Regions from separate parts of the Vibrio sp. M260121 genome, predicted to be linked through region 2. Evidence: predicted binding sites of a transcription regulator. Region 2 holds the regulator's gene; each other region holds the start of a gene.
What was found. Region 2 encodes MetJ, which represses methionine synthesis genes. Its sites were predicted from a motif close to TTAGACNTNTANANGTCTAA; they were not measured.

Region 1 (7,626 bases), on a different contig from region 2:
CTCAGAAGTGAAACGAATTAGCGCCGATGGTAGTGTGGGGCTTCCCCATGTGAGAGTAGGACATCGCCAGGCTTTAAATTTAGACTTAAATGTCTAACCAGTGCGGAGCGGTAGTTCAGTTGGTTAGAATACCGGCCTGTCACGCCGGGGGTCGCGGGTTCGAGTCCCGTCCGCTCCGCCACTTATTTAGAAACCCAGTCTTCGGACTGGGTTTTGTCGTTTTAAAGCTCAAAAATATTCCCTTTCAGGGAATGAGTCCCGCTTGAACGCAAGCCCGAACTAGGCGTCCCCGCCGACTCGCCACTTATTACAGACCTCAGCATTTCTGCTGAGGTCTTTTCGTATTTGCGATTGGTCTATGACCAATGAGTCCCGCTCGTGTACGAGTCCAATTGAGTGTAAGCCCAGCCGCTCCGCCTCTTATTTAGAACCCCAGTCTTCGAACTGTTTTCATCGTTTCTAGAGCAGAATGAGTTCCCTTTTAGGGAGTAGATCTCCAAAGAGTTTTCTCTTAGTCAATCGTTTCTTCAGGCGTTCCCGATTCAATTTCTCTTACTCAGGAAAATACTAAGAGACGATGTTTTGTATCTATGGGCTTGTTAATTTTCTGATAAAGCTTAGCTGGCATGTAATCGGTTCAAACTTATCTGCTCATTGAGAACGTCTTATCTTTATCTAGTAAAGATTTTTATGTTTGAGTAGATGAACTCTATAGCTCTCGCCTAGTCGTCTTCACTTATTTCTGTAGAGTTGGCTTTAGCTTGAAGACTCCTACTTCCGTAATTTATTCACAGCTCAGTCTTCGAGTTGTTTTTATTGTATGGAGAAAGAGCAGTTCTTCTTTTCAATTTGGTAAGTTACTAGCGACTCTGCTCTTAATGTTACATGGGTCTATGTACATGAGTATGGATTAAGAAGCGCTGCGTGTAGTTACTAAAGGTAGGTTGTTTTTTGCAGACACTCTGGACTTTAGGCACAAAAAAGGCAGCCAAATGGCTGCCTAGTTTTGATAATTATAAAAGTACTTATTCTTGAGAAGCTTTTGCTTCTTGTGGTTTAACTGATCCTTCTGCTTCCATTTCTTTCTCTGCTTGTTTTGCCTTCTCAATCATTGGTGTAATAGTTGAGCCTTGAATAAGGATTGAGAACACTACCACAGAGTAAGTCATGACCATGATGATCTCTTTTACATCAATCAGTTTCTCTGGGATAACCAAGATGCCGGAAGGGATTGATAGTGCCATTGCTAATGCAAGACCACCACGCAGACCACCCCAAGTAAGGATCTTCACTGACCATGGGTTGTACTTTCTGTAGCGCTTAAAGCCAATATAAGAGATGAATACACTGAGATAGCGAGCAGTGAGCACCAGTGGTACTGAAATAGCCATCATAATCCAGTCTTCTTTGTGGAATTCGAACAGTAGCATCGACATACCGATCAGTAGGAACAAGACGCCATTTAGGAATTCATCAACTAGCTCCCAAAAGTGGTCTAGATGATCTTCACTCTCTTTAGAGAAGCCAATAAAGCGTGTCCAGTTACCAATCATGATGCCCGATACTACCATTGCAAGCGGACCCGAAACATGAAGGTATTCAGCAAATGCGTAACCAGCGGTTGGCACACCAATAGTAAGCAATAGCTCCATTGAGTGGTCATCAGTGGCGCTGATTAAATAGTGGAAAATAAGACCTAGTACGAAGCCATAAACGATGCCGCCAATCGCTTCTTGAACAAATAGAAGTGTCACACTGCCAACGGTAGGAGCTTCAGTACCGAAGGCGATGGTGAATAGTGTTACGAAAATTACCAGACCAAAGCCGTCGTTAAACAGAGACTCACCTTCAATCTGTGTAGAGATTCGTTTTGGTGCATTAAGCTTTTTAACAATGGCGAGTACTGCAATCGGGTCGGTTGGGGAGATAAGCGCACCGAAGAGCAGACAGTAGACGAGGTCAAATTGAATGCCGATAACTTGGCAGAAGCCGTAAAGTACAAAACCGATAAAGAAGGTTGAGAAGAGTGTTGCACCTAAAGCGAGTACAGTGATTTCCCATTTTTGATCTTTGAGGTTAGGGAGTTTGATACCCAAACCACCGGCAAAAAGTAGGAATCCGAGGATACCTTTAAGAAGAAAATCCTCGAAGTTAATGCTGGTAACCGTTTCGGTCGCTATCTCGGTGAGATGAAACCAATCATTTTGACCTGCGATTAGAATGAGGAGTGAAAGAATCATCGAACCGGCAGTGATTGCGATGGTGGTTTGCATCTTTCCTATCTTACTGTTTACAAAGGCAATAACCATTGCGGCTGCAGATAGAAAACATAAAGTATGATAGACCGACATAGAGCTCTCTATTTGTAACATTTTATGAATGGAATTCTCGGACGATGTTGACTAAATAGCAAACATTTTTTCGAGATTATTTTGTAACTCGACGGAGACAAAATAATCAGTAATTCGCATTTTAGACGTCTAGACTCCTTTAATTTGTGTGATAGGATGGAGAGATAACTAAAGGAATGAGGCTGTACTGTGGGAAGTAATGTAAGACAACAGATTGAAGCTCAATTAAAGCAACGTATCTTGCTGATCGATGGTGGTATGGGCACCATGATTCAGGGATATAAACTTGAAGAGCAAGACTATCGAGGAGAGCGCTTTGCGGATTGGCATTGTGATCTAAAAGGCAACAACGATTTGTTGGTGCTCACTCAGCCTCAATTGATTAAGGAAATTCACAGCGCTTACTTAGAAGCAGGCGCTGATATTCTTGAAACCAACACCTTTAACGCGACGACGATTGCGATGGCTGACTATGAGATGGAAAGCCTGAGTGAGGAAATCAACTTTGCCGCTGCAAAGCTTGCGCGTGAAGCCGCTGATGAGTGGACGGCAAAAACGCCAGAGCGCCCACGTTATGTCGCGGGTGTGCTTGGTCCAACAAACCGTACTTGTTCTATCTCCCCTGATGTAAACGATCCGGGCTATCGTAACGTCAGCTTCGATGAGCTTGTTGAAGCTTATTCAGAATCAACTCGAGCGCTGATCAAAGGTGGTTCTGATCTTATTCTGATCGAGACTATCTTCGATACACTTAACGCGAAAGCTTGTGCCTTCGCAGTTGATAGCGTCTTCGAAGAACTAGGCATCGAGTTGCCAGTTATGATCTCCGGTACCATTACCGATGCTTCTGGACGTACGCTTTCTGGTCAAACAACGGAAGCCTTCTATAACTCTCTTCGTCATGTTAACCCTATTTCATTTGGTTTGAACTGTGCGCTTGGTCCTGACGAACTGCGCCCGTACGTAGAAGAGCTTTCTCGTATTTCTGAATCTTTTGTTTCTACTCATCCAAACGCGGGTCTACCGAATGCTTTTGGTGAGTATGACCTTTCGCCAGAAGATATGGCGGAACACGTTAAAGAGTGGGCGGAGAGCGGTTTCCTCAACCTAATTGGTGGTTGTTGTGGCACCACGCCAGAGCATATTCGCCATATGGCAATGGCCGTTGAAGGTGTGAAACCTCGTGATTTGCCTGAGCTTACGGTTGCGTGTCGTTTATCCGGTCTCGAGCCTCTTACGATTGAAAAAGAGACGCTGTTTATCAACGTAGGTGAGCGTACTAACGTAACCGGTTCTGCTCGCTTTAAACGTCTGATCAAAGAAGAACTCTATGATGAAGCACTAGAGGTCGCCCGACAACAAGTTGAGAACGGCGCTCAGATCATCGACATCAACATGGATGAAGGCATGTTGGATGCAGAAGCCTGTATGGTTCGCTTCCTAAACCTATGCGCATCTGAGCCTGAGATCTCCAAAGTGCCTATCATGGTCGACTCTTCTAAATGGGAGGTTATCGAGGCGGGGCTGAAGTGTATTCAGGGCAAGGGCATCGTAAACTCCATCTCTTTGAAAGAAGGTAAAGAGAAGTTTGTTGAGCAAGCAAAACTGATTCGTCGCTATGGTGCTGCAGTTATCGTTATGGCGTTTGACGAAGTTGGTCAGGCAGAAACACGTGAGCGTAAGTTAGAAATCTGTACTAACGCTTATCGTATCTTGGTTGATGAAGTCGGCTTCCCACCAGAAGATATCATCTTTGACCCGAACATCTTCGCGGTTGCGACGGGTATCGAAGAGCACAACAATTATGCCGTGGATTTCATCGAAGCGGTTGCCGACATTAAGCGCGACTTGCCTCACGCGATGATCTCTGGTGGTGTGTCTAACGTTTCTTTCTCATTCCGCGGTAATAATTATGTTCGTGAAGCGATTCATGCGGTGTTTCTATACCACTGTTTTAAAAATGGTATGGACATGGGTATCGTGAACGCGGGTCAGTTAGAGATTTACGATAACGTTCCAGATAAACTGCGTGAAGCGGTAGAAGATGTAGTTCTTAACCGTCGTGATGATTCGACCGAGAGGCTACTTGATATTGCAGCAGAATACGCAGGTAAAGGCGTTGGCAAAGAAGAAGATGCTTCTGCATTAGAGTGGCGTACTTGGGCGGTAGAAAAGCGCTTAGAACATGCATTGGTTAAAGGCATTACTGAGTTCATTGTCGAAGATACCGAAGAAGCTCGCCTTAATGCATCCAAACCACTGGAAGTAATCGAAGGTCCATTGATGGATGGCATGAACGTGGTGGGTGATCTATTTGGTGAAGGTAAGATGTTCCTTCCTCAGGTAGTGAAATCTGCGCGTGTTATGAAGCAGGCAGTAGCGCACTTAGAGCCTTTCATTAATAAAGAGAAGCAAGCGGGCTCTTCCAACGGTAAGATTTTATTGGCTACGGTAAAAGGTGACGTTCACGATATCGGTAAAAACATTGTTGGCGTGGTTCTGCAATGTAACAACTACGAGATCATCGATCTTGGCGTAATGGTGCCATGTGAGAAGATTCTCAAGGTAGCCAAAGAAGAAAACGTTGACATCATTGGTCTTTCTGGTTTGATTACTCCGTCCCTCGATGAAATGGTGCATGTAGCCAAAGAAATGGAGCGTCTTGACTTCGATCTTCCACTTCTGATTGGTGGTGCAACAACATCCAAAGCGCATACGGCGGTTAAGATTGAGCAGAACTACAAACATCCAGTGGTTTACGTCAATAACGCTTCTCGTGCGGTTGGTGTATGTACATCATTACTTTCAGACGAACTTCGTCCTGGCTTTGTTGAGAAGCTGGACGTGGACTATGAACGAGTACGTGATCAGCATAACCGCAAGAAGCCGCGCACCAAGCCTGTTACTTTAGAAGAAGCGAGAGCGAACAAAGTCGCGATTGATTGGGATAAGTATACGCCTCCTGTTCCGGTGAAGTCGGGTATCCATATCTTTGATGACTTTGAAGTGTCTACTTTGCGTAAGTACATCGACTGGACACCTTTCTTTATGACTTGGTCATTAGTCGGTAAATACCCAACAATCTTTGACCATGAAGAAGTGGGTGAAGAGGCGCTGCGCCTGTACAAAGACGCTAATGAGTTATTGGATCGTGTTGAGCGTGAAGGCTTACTCAAAGCGCGAGGTATGTGTGGTCTGTTCCCTGCTGCAAGCGTGGGTGATGATATCGAAGTCTACACCGACGAATCGCGTACAGAAGTGGCGAAAGTGCTGCATAACTTGCGTCAGCAAACGGAGAAACCAAAAGGCTTCAACTACTGTCTGTCTGATTATGTTGCACCGAAAGAGTCTGGTAAGCTCGATTGGGTTGGTGCTTTTGCAGTAACTGGTGGTATCGGTGAGCGTGAACTTGCCGACGAATACAAAGCGCAGGGTGATGATTACAATGCCATCATGATTCAAGCGGTAGCGGACCGTCTGGCGGAAGCATTTGCTGAGTATCTACATGAGCGTGTGCGTAAAGAGATTTGGGGTTACGCTGCGGATGAAGCTCTGTCGAATGAAGAACTGATTCGTGAGAAATACCAAGGTATTCGACCTGCTCCGGGCTATCCAGCATGTCCAGAGCATACTGAAAAAGGACCGCTTTGGGAGCTGATGAATGTTGAAGAAAACATTGGCATGTCACTGACATCGAGCTATGCGATGTACCCAGGTGCATCTGTATCGGGTTGGTACTTCTCGCATCCTGACTCTCGTTACTTTGCGATCGCTCAGATCCAAGAGGATCAGTTGCAAAGCTATGCTGATCGTAAAGGCTGGGATAGGATCGAAGCGGAAAAATGGTTAGGTCCCAACATTAACGGTTAACCAAACCGTCTTGAAACTAAAAGGGCTGCAATTTGCAGCCCTTGTTTATTAGTGATTGAAAGTACTTTATTGCTCAAACAACTCGGTGTGTAATTTTTGGATTGCTTGTCGAGATACGGATTCGTGAACAAGGAAGCACAGGTTATGCGGGCTTGCTCCGTAACAGATCATACGTAGGTTGAAGTCTTCTAGCGTGCCAAATACTTGCTTCGCGTAGCCTTTGCTTTCACTCATATTGTTACCAATCAGAGCGACGAGACATAGGTCGTGTTCCACTTCTACCTTACATAGCTCTTCAAGCTCTTCACGCGCGGCTTGTGGCAATTGAGGAGCGCCGCCAGACGTGTCTGTTTGATCAAGAGTGAGTGACACACTGATTTCAGATGTGGTGATCAGATCTACAGAGATTTTGTGCTTCGCTAGGATCTCAAATACTTTGGCTAAGAAGCCGTATGCGTGGAACATGTTAGCACTGCGTAATGTCACCATGGTTTGGTTGCAGCGCAGAGCAAGTGCTCGGAATAAAGGTGAGCTCTCTACTTGGTGGCGGATCCATGTACCACCTTTTTCCGGTTCTTTAGACGAGCCTACGAATACAGGGATGTCGTGACGAAGTGCCGGAACTAGCGTTGAAGGATGTAGAATTTTTGCGCCGAAGTTTGCCATCTCTGATGCTTCGCTAAAGCTGATCTCTGGGATTGGCGCTGCTTTTGAGGCGATACGTGGGTCTGTGGTATAGATGCCCGGTACGTCGGTCCAAATCTCTAGACCTGCTGCTTTCACACCTTCTGCAATGAGTGCTGCACTGTAGTCACTGCCGCCACGACCAAGCGTGGTGGTATTACCTTCTTCATCTGAGCCAATAAAACCTTGGGTGATAACCACGTATTCTTGGCAAAGTGGTACTAACTTTTCTTGTGCTAGCTGCGAAATTGTCTCGACATTAGGTTCAGCTCGACCAAAATTACCATCGGTTTTTAGCACGTCGCGAATATCAAAACGAACTGCGTTCACACCACGCTCACGCATTAGTTGTGCAAGGATATGAGTCGACATTAATTCACCACAAGCGACTAAATGGTCTGTCAGTTTGGTGCTTGCTTGGATTGAAGCAGCCTCTGCCAAGCTCGTGACGGTATCAAGAATCGAATAAACCTCAGCTGCTGCTTCGGTTGCGTTTTCTAGCTGCGACAGAATCGATTCGTGGATGCCTGCTAGTTTCTGAAGTACTTCCGCACGATGTTCTTGGTCTTGAACACCATTTGCCAGTTCAACCAATAGGTTAGTGACACCTGAGCAAGCGCTGCTAACCACAAGGCGAGTATTTGGGTTGTTTTCTATGATAGTGGAGCAACGACTCATTGCCTCAAAGTTGGCAACACTGGTTCCACCGAATTTTGCTACG
Region 2 (7,626 bases):
CATCAACACTAGACAAACAAGCACGTCTTGAGCGTCTAACACTTCGTCGCAACTTAATGCTACGTGAAGCTTGGATTAACTGGGCAGAAGAAGTGCTAACAGAACTTGAAGTGATCGGCTAATTCGTCACTTTAAATGAAACGAAAAAGGCTTGCCGATGGGCAAGCCTTTTGTTTATCAGGGGAAAGCGTATTAAGCACCTACTGCAACTTGTGGACGAACACCTAAAGTGTGGCAAAGTGCATAAGTCATCTCTGCACGGTTCAATGTGTAGAAGTGAAAATCTTTAACACCTTCACGGCTTAACACACGCACCATATCAATCGCTTGGCTTGCACCAACCAGCTGACGCGTCACTGGGTCATCATCTAGGCCTTCAAACTGCTTACTCATCCAGCCCGGTACTTTCACATTGTTCTGAGCCGCAAAGCGAGAGGCTTGTTTGAAGTTAGAGACTGGCAAAATACCTGGGACAATTTCAACGTCGATTCCTGCCGCGACACAGCGGTCACGGAAGCGTAGGTAAGACTCCACATCAAAGAAGAATTGGGTAATTGCACGGTTTGCCCCTGCATCTACTTTACGCTTTAGGTTAAGCAGATCTGATTGAGCACTTTTCGCTTCTGGGTGAACTTCTGGGAAAGCAGCGACTGAAATATCGAAATCATGGCGCGCTTTGAGCAACTCTACCAAATCCGAAGCGTACATATCTGGCGCACCGCCACCTGGTGGAATGTCACCACGTAGGGCAACAATGTTCTTGATACCGTTATTCCAGTAGTCATCTGCAATGTTGATGAGTTCATCACGAGATGCATCGATACAAGTTAAGTGTGGCGCAGCAACAAGGCCTGTCGCAGCTTTGATTTCTTTAATGATCGAGTGGGTTCTGTCACGTTCGCCTGAGTTTGCGCCGTACGTAACAGATACAAATTTTGGTTGAAGAGTTTTAAGGCGGTGTACTGAGTTCCACAGTGTTTCTTCCATCTTCTCACTGCTTGGTGGAAAAAACTCAAATGAGACGTTGATATTGTCTGATAGTTCAGCGATATTCTGGTTTAAGGCATCGATGTGCCCTGCATGCGTGTATCCCATCTTACTCTCCCTGTGGCAACTCCACCACGAAATCAAAATTCCTTAAATCGCCGTTTAGACGTCTATATGTCTACAGAATGTATTGAATGCGATTTAATGTCAACCTTGTGATTATGAATTTTTCTCAAGTTCATGATGAGGATAGTTCAAGTTCCTGTATGACCAACCCTTAGCCAAAACTCCCAGTTCAGTATGGCATTATCCAAATAATAAAAAACCTCGGAAACAGTTCGAGGTTTTGTTGTCGTTCGCAAAAATGGGTTTGGTCAGATCAGAACAAACCAGCCAAGCGATTCAGGTCTGATTGAATGGCCCCTGCGGTTACTTCACGTCCTGCACCTGGCCCACGAATCACTAGTGGATTGTCTTTGTACCATTTACTCTCAATGGCGAAGATATTGTCACATGGCAGCAAATTCGCTAGAGCATGTTCACGTGATAACGCTTCAACACCTACTGTTGCTTTGCCATTACGCTCTAGACGAGCCACATAACGCAGCACTTGGTCGTTTCTCTGCGCCTTGGTCAAACGTTCTTGAAGAATCTCGCTGAGAATATCTCCTTGGTCGAAGAACGCGTCTAGACTCAGGTCTCGCAATTCTGCTGGCACCAGCGACTCTACTTTCACGTTCTCTGGTTCAATATCCAAACCAGATTCTCGAGCTAAGATGACCAGCTTACGCATCACATCAGAGCCATCAAGGTCAGAACGAGGGTCAGGCTCAGTCAAGCCTTGTTGCCATGCTAAATCGACAAGCTCAGCAAAAGGTACCGAACCGTCAAACTGTTGGAATAACCACGATAATGTACCGGAGAAGATGCCTGATAGTGCGACAATATCATCACCACTTTCACGCAAATCTCGAACGGTATGGTTGATTGGTAGCCCTGCACCAACGGTCGCATTGTACAACCAATGGCGGCCAATTTTAGCAAACGCGTCTTGTACTTGATGGTAATACTGACTGTCCGCCGAACCTGCTACTTTGTTCGCCGAAATTAGGTGAATACCTTGCTGTGCGATTTCCACATAACGTGTAGCCAGCTCCTTACTTGCCGTAACATCCAGTACCACGGCTTCATCAAAGTTTTGTATCGCACCAAGCTTTGCCAGCCAGTTGCCATCATTCTCAGTGCTTTCATCATCAAAACGCTGAGCAACCGTCGCGGCATCAATACCGTTTTCATCAAACCAGTACGTTTGGCTGTCGACAACCGCTACCAAGTCAAAGCTCATACCGTGACGTTTTTCGAGCTCTTCTTTTTGCTCTGCGAACAATGATAACCAACTTGACCCAATGTTGCCTTTACCACACAAAGCCACCGCTACGCGCTTTTGCGCTTGAAACAATTGGCTATGAATACTTTGTACTAGTTCTTCGACTTCAGCACGACGCAACACGGCGACCAAACTCAAGCCAGATTCCGTCTCTGAAATAAACTCAACAGGCGCATGCTTAAGTTGTTGGTAGAAACCAAAGCAGTGGTTTGCGTTTTTCGTCACACCAGCGCCAACGGCAGCTAGCAATGAGTACCCTTCTTTCAGCTTGATTTCCGCTTCAACGGCGAGCTCTTGTAGATAAGTCAATGCTCCGCCAGCAATCTCTGCCGTGTACGCCAAACGCAAGGTTTGCTGATCCTCTTGCGCTTCAAATGCTAGTGGCTCTAATTGAGCGCGCTTTAACGCCTGCAGAACTTCTTTCTGCGCTCGCTCAAAATCGTGACCATGAATAAAAGACAGCTGCACTAATAGCACTTCATCAAGAGAGGTAATGATTTTTGCACCGCGGCCGGATGCCAATACACGTTCGATTCGTGTTGAGCCAGACTCTGGCTGGTAGCTGCATTTTAGGTTCAAATCCATCGCGCTTTGAGCCACAGGCTGAAGTGTACGACTGTGTAACACCGGCGCAGCAAGACGAGCCAGCTCACTCGCTTCATCCAAGCGCAGTAGAGGGAGCAGGCAAGCATCCGATACCAAACGAGGATCTGCGCTGTAAACGCCAGCCACGTCACTCCAGATGGTCACCGAATTAACTTCAGCTAAAGCACCAATCACGGTTGCTGAGTAGTCTGAACCATTGCGTCCAAGCAATACTGTCTCACCCGCTTCGTTTTGCGCCATAAAGCCAGTAATGATGACGCGTTTATGGCTGTGTTGAGCCAACGCTTCTTTAATCAATACATATGAACGAGCACGATCAACCTCTGGCTGTGTGCCAGCTTCCGCACGCAGAAAGACACGTGAATCTTGCGCTACTGCTGGCAGATCCTGCTGTGATAACAGCGCAGCCAGTAAGCGTGAGGACCATACTTCGCCATGACCTAAAACCGCCGCTTTTTGTGTTTCAGTTAGTGGCGCTGTTAACTCTGCCAAGGTACTGAATTCATCTTGAAGAGAAGCAAGCAGTTGCGCTTGAACTTCACCCTCTAGTAAAGCTTCTACCAATTCAGTTTGGAACTGTCGCAAGCTCTGCAAGGCTTCATGGGCAATGCGGCCATCTTTATCTAAGCCTTCTAAAAACTCGATCAAGCGGTTGGTGGTTTTCCCTGCCGCAGAGACCACCACCAAGTCATTTTCTGCCGAATACTCTTTAAGAATAGTTACCACGCGCTGGTAGCACTCGGGGTTCGCTAAGCTGCTGCCGCCAAATTTATGCAGCTGACGTTGTACACTCATGACCTTCCTCTCCCAATTACTGTGCTGCTTTCGCGAATGCTTGTTCAAGATCGGCAATCAGATCTTGCGCATCTTCTAAGCCAACAGATAAACGCAGTAACTGTTGAGAGACACCTGCTTCAGCCAGTGCTTCTTCACCCATCGCACGATGCGTCATTGAAGCTGGGTGGCAAATCAAGCTTTCTACGCCACCTAGCGATTCTGCAAGAGAAAAGAGCTCAAGTTCTTTAACAAACACTTTTAGCTGATCAAATGAGCCAGCAAACTCAAAGCTCAGCATAGAACCAAAGCCCGACTGTTGCTTCTTCGCGATGTCATGACCTGGATGCTCTGGCAAACTTGGATGATAGATCTTCGCCACCAAAGATTGCGTTTGCAAATACGCTAACACTTGCTGAGAGCTTTCTTCGTGAACTCGCATTCGTGCACCCAACGTACGAATTCCTCGAAGTGTCATGTAGCTGTCGAATGGCGTACCCGTAGCGCCAATGCAGTTACCCCACCATGCTAATTCTTCGGCATGCTCTTCGCTCTTGGTGATCACCACACCACCGATCACGTCAGAGTGACCATTAATGTATTTCGTTGTTGAGTGGATAACAAAGTCCGCACCAAGCTCCAAAGGCTTTTGGTACACAGGTGTCAAAAAGGTATTGTCCACTGCGACTAAAGCGCCGACTTGTTTTGCTTTCTCACACACAGCCGCAATATCAACAACGCGTACGAGTGGGTTTGATGGTGTTTCTAGCAAGATAAGCTTTGGCTTTTTCGCAATCGCCGCATCCAACGCTTGCTGATCCGACTGGTCAACAAACTGCACTTTAAAATCACCCTTGTTCGCACGAGTATTGAAAAGACGATAAGTACCGCCGTAACAATCGTGTGGCGCAACAATTAAGTCATCAGGACCAAGAAATGCCGATACCCAAAGGTTTAGCGCTGATGTACCGCAGTTAGTGACAACCGCACCTTTGCCTGATTCAAGCTCATACAACGCTTGCTCGAGCAAACCTCGGTTAGGGTTACCAGAACGGGTGTAATCATATTGTGGGACTTCACCAAACGCTGGGAAGCCATAGTTAGTCGAAAGGTAGATTGGTGGTACAACAGCGTGGTATTGACTGTCTGACTCGATACCAGTGCGTACAGCAATGGTTGCAGGCTTACGGGTGCTCATGAGTGTATCCTTTCACGGGTGGTGACATCTAAATGGGAATGCGCTATATCTAGCTTGTATTGTTCAATTGATTAATACGCTTCCCTAACTATTAACCTCACTTTACTTGTCTAAAAATAAGACGTCAACACTTCTAGACGTCTATATGTCTTTGCTTATGGCGGTAAATGCAGCTAAAATCAGCACCTATATTTATTTTTCTAACTTATTACATTAATGAAGGTGCGCAATGGCTGACTGGAATGGCGAATACATTAGCCCGTATGCTGAGCACGGTAAAAAAAGCGAACAAGTAAAAAAGATTACCGTCTCTATCCCGCTAAAAGTTTTAAAAGTGCTGACTGATGAGCGAACTCGCCGCCAGATCAACAACTTACGCCATGCGACTAACAGTGAACTACTATGTGAAGCGTTCCTACACGCTTACACAGGTCAACCACTGCCAACTGATGAAGACCTTCGTAAAGACCGCCCAGATGATATTCCTACAGAAGCGAAAGCGCTGATGACGGCAATGGGCATCGAATTCGAAGCGTTTGACGAAGAATAATTGCTTACAAATTCGTCAACACGATGAAGCTGCACCGGGGACAGTTTCAGACCAAACTAAAAAGGGACGCCATCGCGTCCCTTTTCTTTGCTGTCAGAAATGACTTTGGCTTACTCCGCCATGTAGTTTTCTGGCATCTCAATACGCGCTACACCTGAATTAACCGCAGCTTGAGCAACCGCTTTTGCTACGCGTGGTAGTAGACGTGGATCCATTGGTTTTGGAATGATGTAATCAGAGCCAAACTCTAGCTTGTCTACGCCAGCTGCCTTCAATACAGCTTCTGGTACTGGCTCTTTTGCCAATTCACGAATCGCATCGACTGCCGCAAGCTTCATTTCATCATTAATTTCACTCGCACGAACATCCAATGCACCACGGAAGATGAATGGGAAACACAGAACGTTGTTTACTTGGTTCGGGTAGTCGCTACGACCAGTGCCCATGATCAAGTCATCACGCACTTCATGAGCCAATTCTGGTTTGATTTCTGGATCTGGGTTTGAACATGCGAACACAACAGGTTTATCTGCCATCAGCTTCAATGCTTCTGCAGGTAGTAAGTTTGGACCTGATACACCCAAGAACAGGTCCGCACCTTCAATCACGTCTTCTAGCGTACGCTTATCTGTGTTGTTTGCGAATAACTGTTTGTATTCGTTTAGGTCGTCACGACGTGTATGGATCACCCCTTTACGATCCAGCATGTAGATCTTCTCACGCATTGCGCCACATTTGATCAACAGCTCCATACATGCCACGGCCGCAGCCCCCGCACCAAGACAAACGATGGTTGATTCTTCTAGCTTCTTACCTTGCAGCTCGATTGCGTTCAACATACCCGCAGCGGTTACGATTGCAGTACCGTGTTGGTCATCGTGGAATACAGGTACGTCACAGCGTTCGATAAGACGCTTTTCAATCTCAAAACAATCTGGTGCCTTGATATCTTCTAGGTTAATACCACCGAAAGTGTCAGCAATGTTGGCTACTGTGTCGACAAATTCGTCGATCGTGCGGTGTTTTACTTCGATATCAATTGAATCTAGACCAGCAAAGCGTTTGAACAACAGCGCTTTACCTTCCATTACTGGTTTAGATGCTAGTGGTCCAAGGTTACCAAGACCAAGAATCGCCGTGCCGTTAGAAATAACCGCAACCATATTGCCTTTCGCCGTGTACTTGTACACGTTATCAGCGTTCTGCGCGATTTCACGTACAGGCTCTGCAACACCAGGGCTGTATGCCAATGCAAGATCATTTGCTGTCTCTGCTGGCTTAGTCAGTTCTACTGCAATTTTTCCTGGGGTTGGGTACGCATGGTAGTCCAATGCTTGTTGGCGGCGTTCTTCTTCTGGGGTGACTTCTTGGCGATTGTCTTCAGACATGGATCGTTTCTCTTTTGTTATTTTTTCGGTAAGGGGGAATAAATTCTAAAGGATAGAAGTCAATCTTCATAGGTAAGATTGCGAGCGATATCCTTAAAAAAGGTAATAATGTAAGAGATAAGACCAGATATCTGCGATTAGCACCTGATAGACAGATCAGGTGCACTTTTAATCACTTTCTTTCGACGAGAAAACAGCGAAATATAATCCTACTCTTCGTCGACGTACTGCGCTTGTAAGTAATTTTCGATACCAGACATTTCGATCAAGCCCAATTGCGTCTCAAGCCAATCAACATGTTCTTCTTCGTCCTCAAGAATATCTTGAAAAAGGTCACGCGAAACATAATCACGAATATCTTCCGCATAAGCGATGGCATCTTTTAGATCTGGGATGGCTGCCATTTCGAGCTTCAAATCACATTCGATCATTTCTTTGGTATCTTCCCCAATCATCAACTTACCAAGATCTTGTAAGTTAGGCAGACCTTCCAAAAACAAGATACGTTCGATCAGGTGGTCAGCGTGCTTCATTTCATCGATCGACTCGTGGTACTCCTTGTCAGCGAGGTGCTTTAAACCCCAGTCTTTGTACATACGAGCGTGCAGGAAATATTGATTGATAGCGACGAGCTCGTTGCCGAGCACTTTATTGAGATGTTGGATTATGATTGGATCGCCTTTCATGACAAAGCCCTCCTCTTTGGCTTCATTTAAATGTAGAAGCAAATGAGAAG
Region 3 (7,626 bases), on a different contig from region 2:
CTTAAATTTAAAAGCATCGATAAAATAATGGCTTATATTGATAGTGTTGGAGTTATAAGAGTTGAATAAACGAAAGCTAATACACTTGGTATTCTTGGCCTCTGAATACCAAGTGGCGTGCTGAAGTTCAACAGTTAAGACATTCGATTGAGCTGTGTTTGGTATTTCTTTTTAAGTGCTTCATTACCTGCTGCGCCTTCAAGTTCAACCATTAAACGAAGCGAAGGTTTTTTGACCCCATACATTTGGTTAAAGCGCATTAAGCGAATACGAGCATCGGTGTAGTTTCCGCTGTCGATCTCTAGCTTAGCTAACTGAAGGATAGACTTAGGACGGTGAGGGTCATGATCAATAGCGCGAGTAAAGTAGTACTTCGCTTTATCTTTATTGTTTGATTTCAGGGCGCAGAATCCGGCATTTTCGTAGCTGGCAGGGATCAGGTAATAGTATGGTTGCTCAATCGCTCGATTAAACATCTTGTCAGCTTGTTTGTATTCGCCTTGCTTGCACAGGAAGGTGCCGTAGTTGTTGAGCACGTTACCGTTCTTTGAATTCTGTCTTAGAGAACGTTTATACATGTCTTCTGCTTTAGTATCTTCTCCAACGGTTTCGTAATAATGGGCCATTGAGAGCTGAGCTCGGTAATAGCTTGGCGCGTGGGTGAGGGCTTGCTGGAGATTGTCGTGCGCTCTGATCATGCTACCGCTTTCCAAGTAACCTAAGCCTAGAGCGATTCGAGACTCTGCCATTGAGACAGGATCTGCTTTGACGACAGGGCTGTTGCCTTCTTCATTAACGGTCACACACCCCACCAAGCCTAATTGACTTGCTAATACCAACGTACTGAGTTTTCCAAACTTCATATCCATGCCCCACATCCCTGATTCACAAAGCATGATATGAATTCCGATGCAAAAGCCTAACGAGGATAAAACACTATGCGATCAGGTTGGCAAACTGACGTAAAAAAGCCGCCAGTTGGCGGCTTGGTTCACACTCTAAATTCAGGCAGTTAGTCGTCTTTAGTGAAAGCGTCTTCGCTGAAATGATCCAGATCGTACGGCGTTTGTTGGTAAACGCAATAGTTCAACCAGTTAGAGAACAACAAGTGTCCATGGCTGCGCCAACTCGCGCAAGGTTGATTGTCTGGGTTGTTGTTCGGGTAGTAATTGATTGGAATGGCAGGTTCCATCCCTTCGCCCAAATCTCGAATGTATTCATTATGGAGTGTGTGAGAGTCATACTCTGGGTGACCAGTGACAAACACATTACGCTTGTCTTTCGTGGTTGCTAGATAAACACCCGCGACATCGGACGTTGCGAGAATATCGAGGTCCGTATGTTCTTCTAAAAACTCCGGCGAGAAATCTGCATAACGAGAATGTGGCGCTAAGAACGTATCATCGAAACCACGTAAAAGAGGGTGGTACTGATGGTGGATAGAGTGATGGTACACGCCTGATAGCTTTTCTTTACGTGTTTTCTTTGGCAGGTTGTATAGAAGCTTCAACCCCGCTTGTGCAGCCCAGCACACATAAAGTGTGGACGTTACGTGATCTTTTGCCCACTCCATAATGGTCTTTAAGTGATCCCAATAAATCACATCTTCAAATTGGACCAAACCTAATGGAGCACCAGTAATGATAAGGCCATCGAAGTTCTTGCCTTTTACCATTTCAAATTGACGATAAAATGTGTCCAGGTGTTCCGTTGGTGTGTTCTTACTTGGGCGATTATCGATTCGTAACAGCTCCACGTTCACTTGAAGCGGGCTATTAGAAAGTAGGCGAAGAAACTGAGTTTCTGTCTCAATCTTCTTTGGCATCAAATTGAGAATAAGCACTCGCAATGGACGGATTTCCTGACTTGCCGCTCGACTTTCGCTCATCACAAAGATGTTCTCTGTCCTTAATACATCGCTAGCGGGTAACTGATCTGGAATTCTAATTGGCACGGCTTTCTCTCCCTAAGCTTGACTTTTTAGACGTCTATACTTCTAAAGCTAACGTAATTACTTACGGATGTCGATATGAAATGTGACATAAACGCGAAAAAAGCCCAGCGGATGCTGAGCTCTTCTTTGCTTATTGTTGTACTCAATGAATTTATACGATTTGTTTGCTATGCCAGTTGGTCATTACCTTCGATCAAGTCATGATTACTGATTGAACCTGTGGTTCTAGCTTGTAGGTGAGGCACATACTCTGGATCATTCATAAAGTCGAGTGCTACTTGGCGAGAAGGCCATTCGATGATGATGCGAAGTGCCTGAGCTTCACCATTGCCTTCTTGTCGTTTGTGCACGTTAGCCGATGAAATTTAGCTTAATGCAGTCTGGTCATTTCGATAAGATAGAGCGGAATCGAAACACTTTTTAAATCCCATTGAAAATCCAAATCGATTCAGGGTTATTGCTCAATTGGTATGAATTGTCGACTCAAACTGACTCTCTACAATTGTGATAGCGGCAAGATTTCTGAGTACATTTTTGTGTAACGAATACGGTAGCGTTTGAAGATAATTATGAGATCGAGTTAGTATAAATTTTGAGCCTTAATACCAATAAAGACACTAATTGGCTCGCCAGCACGTACCTAAATACGTTGTATGGAAAATCATCGTTAGTGGAGGACATTATGTTCGGTATGTTTAAAAGAAAAGAGACCATTCAGAGCATTGCACATCAAGTTCCTAACGTATTGCTTAGGGAGTTTGGCGATAAAGACGTTTATCTGCCAGACGAAGTCGACAAAGCGTTGACCGAACTTGGGCACGATAAGTTGGAAGACATGATGCGTTATCAATACGCTTACGGTATGTTTACCAGTTTGGCGAGCTATGAGCAGTTAGGTTTAACTGAGGAGCTTGGTAATTACGGCCACTTCCAGCGTGAGGTTGGCAAAATGCTTCTCAACACACCAGAACCGATTGATATGCATATCTACTTTGAGCTTTCACAGCAGCATCACTTTAACCATGCCAAAGCGGATGTTGGCAATGAAGCGACTGTGGTCGATAGTGCAGATGGTGGCTATTAATAGTGGCAGAAAGGGTATTCCAAATTCACTTTCTCGCTGACTTCCCCCATGAGTCTGATCTTATTGCACAATGGTACTTTGATGAGTGGGCTTATACTGTTCCTGGTGTGACGCCCGCTCAAGTTCACGAGAAGGTTTTACTCAAAGCCAATAGCCGCCATGCATTTCCACTTTCATTTGTGGTTCATGATGAAAACAATGACCTTGTAGCAGTCGCTGAACTCAAGATCCGAGAGAACATTCATTTCCCTGAGTATGAGCACTGGTTAGGTGGGGTCTACGTTGATGCGTCATCACGCGGTAAAGGTTATGCTGCTGCGCTGGTTGCTCGTGCACAAAATCACGTGTTTCAACGTGGTATTCCCAAACTGTTTCTGCAATGCGAGCCGCATAATGAAGCTTTGTATCTGAAATACGGTTTCCGTCCTCTGCATAACGCTTCACACAACGGAGTCCAGACCATCATTATGGTTTGGGAGTCATCCGAGCTAAGTACTTGATATCTTTCATCCCCCCACGTTAGTGCAATTTAAATCGCCATTAGCGAAAAGATAACAGGTTATAGGTAACTATGTGCATATTTTGGCATTGGTCAAAAATGTGCCACTTTCTCCGTCGTTTTTATTCAACTTGTTCAATAATTATTTGGAGTCGGATGTTGAGTTTTGGAATGGAGATCACGGAGAGGGATATACTAAAGTGGCTAGGTGCACTCACGCTCACTGGGTTATCAGCGTGCAGTTTATCTGATGATATCTACATGGAAGGGCGAACACTTTGCTTTAATGGCGAAATCACTGCGGAGAGGGTGCGAGAGGCTATCGAGCTTGCCAACGTTCAACCGCATGGTGTTGTTGCCTTGATGATAGACAGCGACTCTGGCGAATATCGATCAGCGATGGAACTAGGACGTTGGGTTTACAATAATTAGGTTCATTTAATCGTCAATGGAACGTGAGCTTCTGCTTGTGCGAACTATGTTCTAACAGCGGCACCGAGTACTTTGGTTATGAAAGGCTCGGAAGTGCTTTGGTTTTGGTGGCGCGATGCAAGATGAATGGGACACCGATGGCTTTGATCAACAAGAACTCGAATAATGGCATCAATCCTCAAGTTTATGGCGTCAGCATGAAGAAGCCTTTTTTGCGCTGGTGGCGGTAAATCCAAAGATCACTATGTTTGGACACTTGAATAAACGTGAAAAATTACATAAAGCAGGTTGTGATACCAGCAACGCAGCTTGGATGTATCACATTGATGATATGCAAAAGTTGGGGTGGACAATATCGTGTATGCGGACCCAGATTCGTTACTCACAGCCAGAAATGACGCGTCTGCCTGCGTGATCAATTTAGAAAAGACCGACTTCTAACTGCGATTATTACGCTGGTGTAAATGTGAGTTGCATCACTTTTTATAGCGTGCCAGCGGATTTTGATTATAATGCGCCGCTCAGAGATTCGATATGTCATCGAGTTCAGGTTAATTGAGCGTTGTTTGCCTTATGTTCAAAATGCTTGTTTCTATGCCTCCACTGGTTGCGCTGTCTATTGCTATCGTGTGTGAGGTGATTGCGACTTCTTCTATTCCTAAGACAGAACAGTTTACTAAATTAATGCCGAGCACCGTGGTTATCATCGGTTATGGTATCGCTTTCTTCCTACTGTCTGTAACCGTAAAAAGCATGCCAGTTGGTATTGTATATGCGATCTGGAGCGGGGCGGGGATTGTACTTGTGGCCGCTGTCGGTTACTTCCTATACGGACAAAAACTCGACCTTGCTGCGCTCGTTGGTATTGGTTTCATTCTTACTGGCGTTATGATTGTGAACTTGCTGTCTAAGACCGTCGGTCACTAATCCATAGATTTACCAACAAAAAGCCGCGAATAGTTCGCGGCTTTTTGCTATCTGAAGAAACACTTTTTTGATATCTAAAGAAACAATGATGCGATTAATTCGCCATCGCCTCAATCAATTGGCCCTCTCGGCGACGCTTACGGTTACGGTACATCACCGCTGCAATCGCCGGCAAACTGAAGGTGATAAAGCCAAGGATCAAAGCAGATGCGCCTGTTTGTGCACTAATACCAGCTGGGACATCGAATGAAACGAAGATGGTCACCAGACAGCTAACCAAGCCTAGCGTCGTCACCAACATCATACCGAACTTGCCACCAGGTACGCGGAACGGGCGTTCAATATCGGCGTGTTTGCGGCGTGACACCAAGAAGCTAACGAAGATACAGATGTACATCACCATGTAGAGTTGAGTCATCAGAATATTCAACAGCCACATGCCTTGGTTCACATTTGGTACCAAGATGAACACCAAAGAAAGCACACTTACAATTGCGCCTTGCAGCAACAGAAGTGGAACTGGCGCTTGGTTTTTGTTTTCTTTTGATAATGTCAGTGGCATGAAATGGTCTTTCGCTGCGACATGTAAGCTCTTAGTTGGTGCAATGATCCAGTTATTCAGGCTCGCTAAGCTACCAAACACAATCGCGAGTGCGATAACTGGCAGCATGAATGACATGTTCAAATCATCAAAGAACGCTTTAAACGCCAGAATAACCCCTTCACTTAGGCTTGAATGATCGCTCGATACTACTGAAGAGATGGAAAGCGAACACGCGGTTAGAGAAACCAGAATCAGCACGGTTGAGGCAATCAGAGCCTTAGGGTAAGTCTTTTGCGGGTTATCGACTTCACTCGCGTAAGAGGTGGTGATCTCAAGCCCTGTTAGAGAAAGCACAACCGCGGTAAAGCCAGCACCAATGCCATCTTGTGAGAAATCAGGTAACCAGTCAGATGCATGACGAAGTGAGATATGCGATTCACTCGGGTTGGTGTAGGCCCAGTAGCCGCCTAAGCCGATGATCAGCAGGATAGGGAAGATAAGTCCAAGTGTACCGAACACATTGGTAATGAGCGAAGATAAGCGCAGACCGAAGATGTTCACCAACGTCAGCGCCCAGAAAATCACGTTAATCATGATCAACATGAAGATGTTGTTCTGGGCTAGTTCAGGGAAGAAAGGATACGCACCGGTTGCGACGATAAACGATATAAGAGGTGGGTAGTACACGATGTTCTCGGCATACTGATACCACACGGTCGCAAAACCAAAGTTTGGACCTAACGTCTCTTTACCCCATAAATACACACCGCCTTGTTGCGGATAAGTGGTACTCAATTCTGCACAAACTAATGCGGTTGGAACGAAGAAGCAAAGACCAGCCAATAGAAAGAAAGAGATGGCGTGACTACCAAATAAGGCGGCACCCGGAATGTTCCTTATACTGTCGACGGACGTAACCGTAATCATGATGACAGAAAAGACACTGAGTTTGACGGCGGATTTGGCGATATTGCTCATTCGATACCTTTAATGATTGAGCCACGAGTCTCGGACGGAGAACCCGCGTGCTACAAGTAAGACGGGCGTATTGTAGGGCTGCACGAATCTGCCGGTATATAGCCAAAAATGGTATGTATTTACTCAAAAATGAACCGAAATCTCAGTGGTTTAATCGTAATCAATTTAAACGTTTGCTCTGGTCAAAAAACGCAATATTGCGTTAAAAAATGCATATTAAGAAATGTGTTTATAGCGAATTATTTATTACCAGAATCCTAGAAATTTGGTCGAAATACGCCATTGTTTGACTCTGACCGTGGGGGAAGGTCTAGATTGAGAGCGGTTAGAGTGATTTAGAAAGTGGAGAAAACCATGGGATGTTGTAATCAAGCGCCAAAAGGCGGCACCGGAAAACTATCTTATTTGCTGGGATTGGTGGCGGTGTTATTTGTCGGGATCCTAGTATTGGCCGCAGTTTTTGGTTAATAGATCAGTATTAAAAAAACACGCCCGAGAGCGTGTTTTTTGTGTCTGTCATTGGGTGCTAAAAACGGGTGTTAGCTAACCCAATACCAAAGAAGATAAACAGCCCACCACTCACGTAGTTCAGCCACTTACTGGTTTGGGAAGAAGTGAGCAGTGCTTTCACTTTGTTGGCAAAGAAGATCACAAACAGAAACCAACTCGCGACGATGCTTGCCTGTAGCGCACCCAACATCATGCTTTGCTCCAGAATGTGTTCAGGTTGCACAAACTGAGGGAAGATTGATAGGTAAAACAATACGATTTTTGGGTTCAGTAGATTGGTCAGTAATCCTTTCGCAAAGGCCTGTTTCAGCGTCTGCTCTTCTATCTTGCGGTCGAGCTTTAGCTTTTGGTCAGCTAGCTTAAGGCCGCTTTTCAAGTTATTGATTCCCAACCATACCAAGTAAGCGACCCCCATCCACTTTAAAATATTAAATGCTAACGCGGACTGAGAAAGCAGCAGGCTTAAACCTTTCGCCGATACAAACGCATGGATCAGAAAGCCTAGCGCCACGCCAAGGATATTGGCTATCGCGAAGCGGCGACTCTGCGTCAGTGCGGTAAACAAAATCAGCAAAGCGTTAGGGCCGGGTATCACGGCGAGAAAGAAAACGATGCCGCCAAACGCCAACAAGGTATCGAAGTTCATACTTGTTCCAATTAAAGAGAGTGTCTATAGCTATTATGGCGAGACTTTACAC

Region 1: the regulator MetJ is predicted to act here: its motif matches at 2,473-2,492, upstream of metH (methionine synthase).
Region 3: the regulator MetJ is predicted to act here: its motif matches at 1,981-2,000, upstream of metA (homoserine O-acetyltransferase MetA).

The regions. Positions count from the first base shown of each region.
Region 1 covers NZ_JATABF010000074.1:1,872-9,497, reverse strand. The annotation lists rRNA gene rrf (5S ribosomal RNA) at 1-72, shown strand, start outside; tRNA gene QTO06_RS24285 (tRNA-Asp) at 105-181, shown strand; gene QTO06_RS24280 (cation:proton antiporter) at 1,026-2,351, opposite strand; gene metH (methionine synthase) at 2,541-6,221, shown strand; gene lysC (lysine-sensitive aspartokinase 3) at 6,288-7,626, opposite strand, start outside.
Region 2 covers NZ_JATABF010000060.1:1,734-9,359, reverse strand. The annotation lists gene QTO06_RS23215 (PadR family transcriptional regulator) at 1-122, shown strand, start outside; gene metF (methylenetetrahydrofolate reductase) at 193-1,095, opposite strand; gene QTO06_RS23205 (bifunctional aspartate kinase/homoserine dehydrogenase II) at 1,367-3,775, opposite strand; gene QTO06_RS23200 (O-succinylhomoserine (thiol)-lyase) at 3,792-4,952, opposite strand; gene metJ (met regulon transcriptional regulator MetJ) at 5,182-5,502, shown strand; gene QTO06_RS23190 (malic enzyme-like NAD(P)-binding protein) at 5,613-6,890, opposite strand; gene bfr (bacterioferritin) at 7,100-7,576, opposite strand.
Region 3 covers NZ_JATABF010000035.1:57,360-64,985, forward strand. The annotation lists gene pilW (type IV pilus biogenesis/stability protein PilW) at 135-863, opposite strand; gene metA (homoserine O-acetyltransferase MetA) at 1,013-1,954, opposite strand; partial or broken gene QTO06_RS17880 (DUF1330 domain-containing protein) at 2,122-2,301, opposite strand; gene QTO06_RS17885 (hypothetical protein) at 2,637-3,038, shown strand; gene QTO06_RS17890 (GNAT family N-acetyltransferase) at 3,041-3,538, shown strand; partial or broken gene QTO06_RS17895 (hypothetical protein) at 3,694-4,410, shown strand; gene QTO06_RS17900 (DMT family transporter) at 4,564-4,896, shown strand; gene QTO06_RS17905 (APC family permease) at 4,991-6,418, opposite strand; gene QTO06_RS17910 (LysE family translocator) at 6,945-7,574, opposite strand.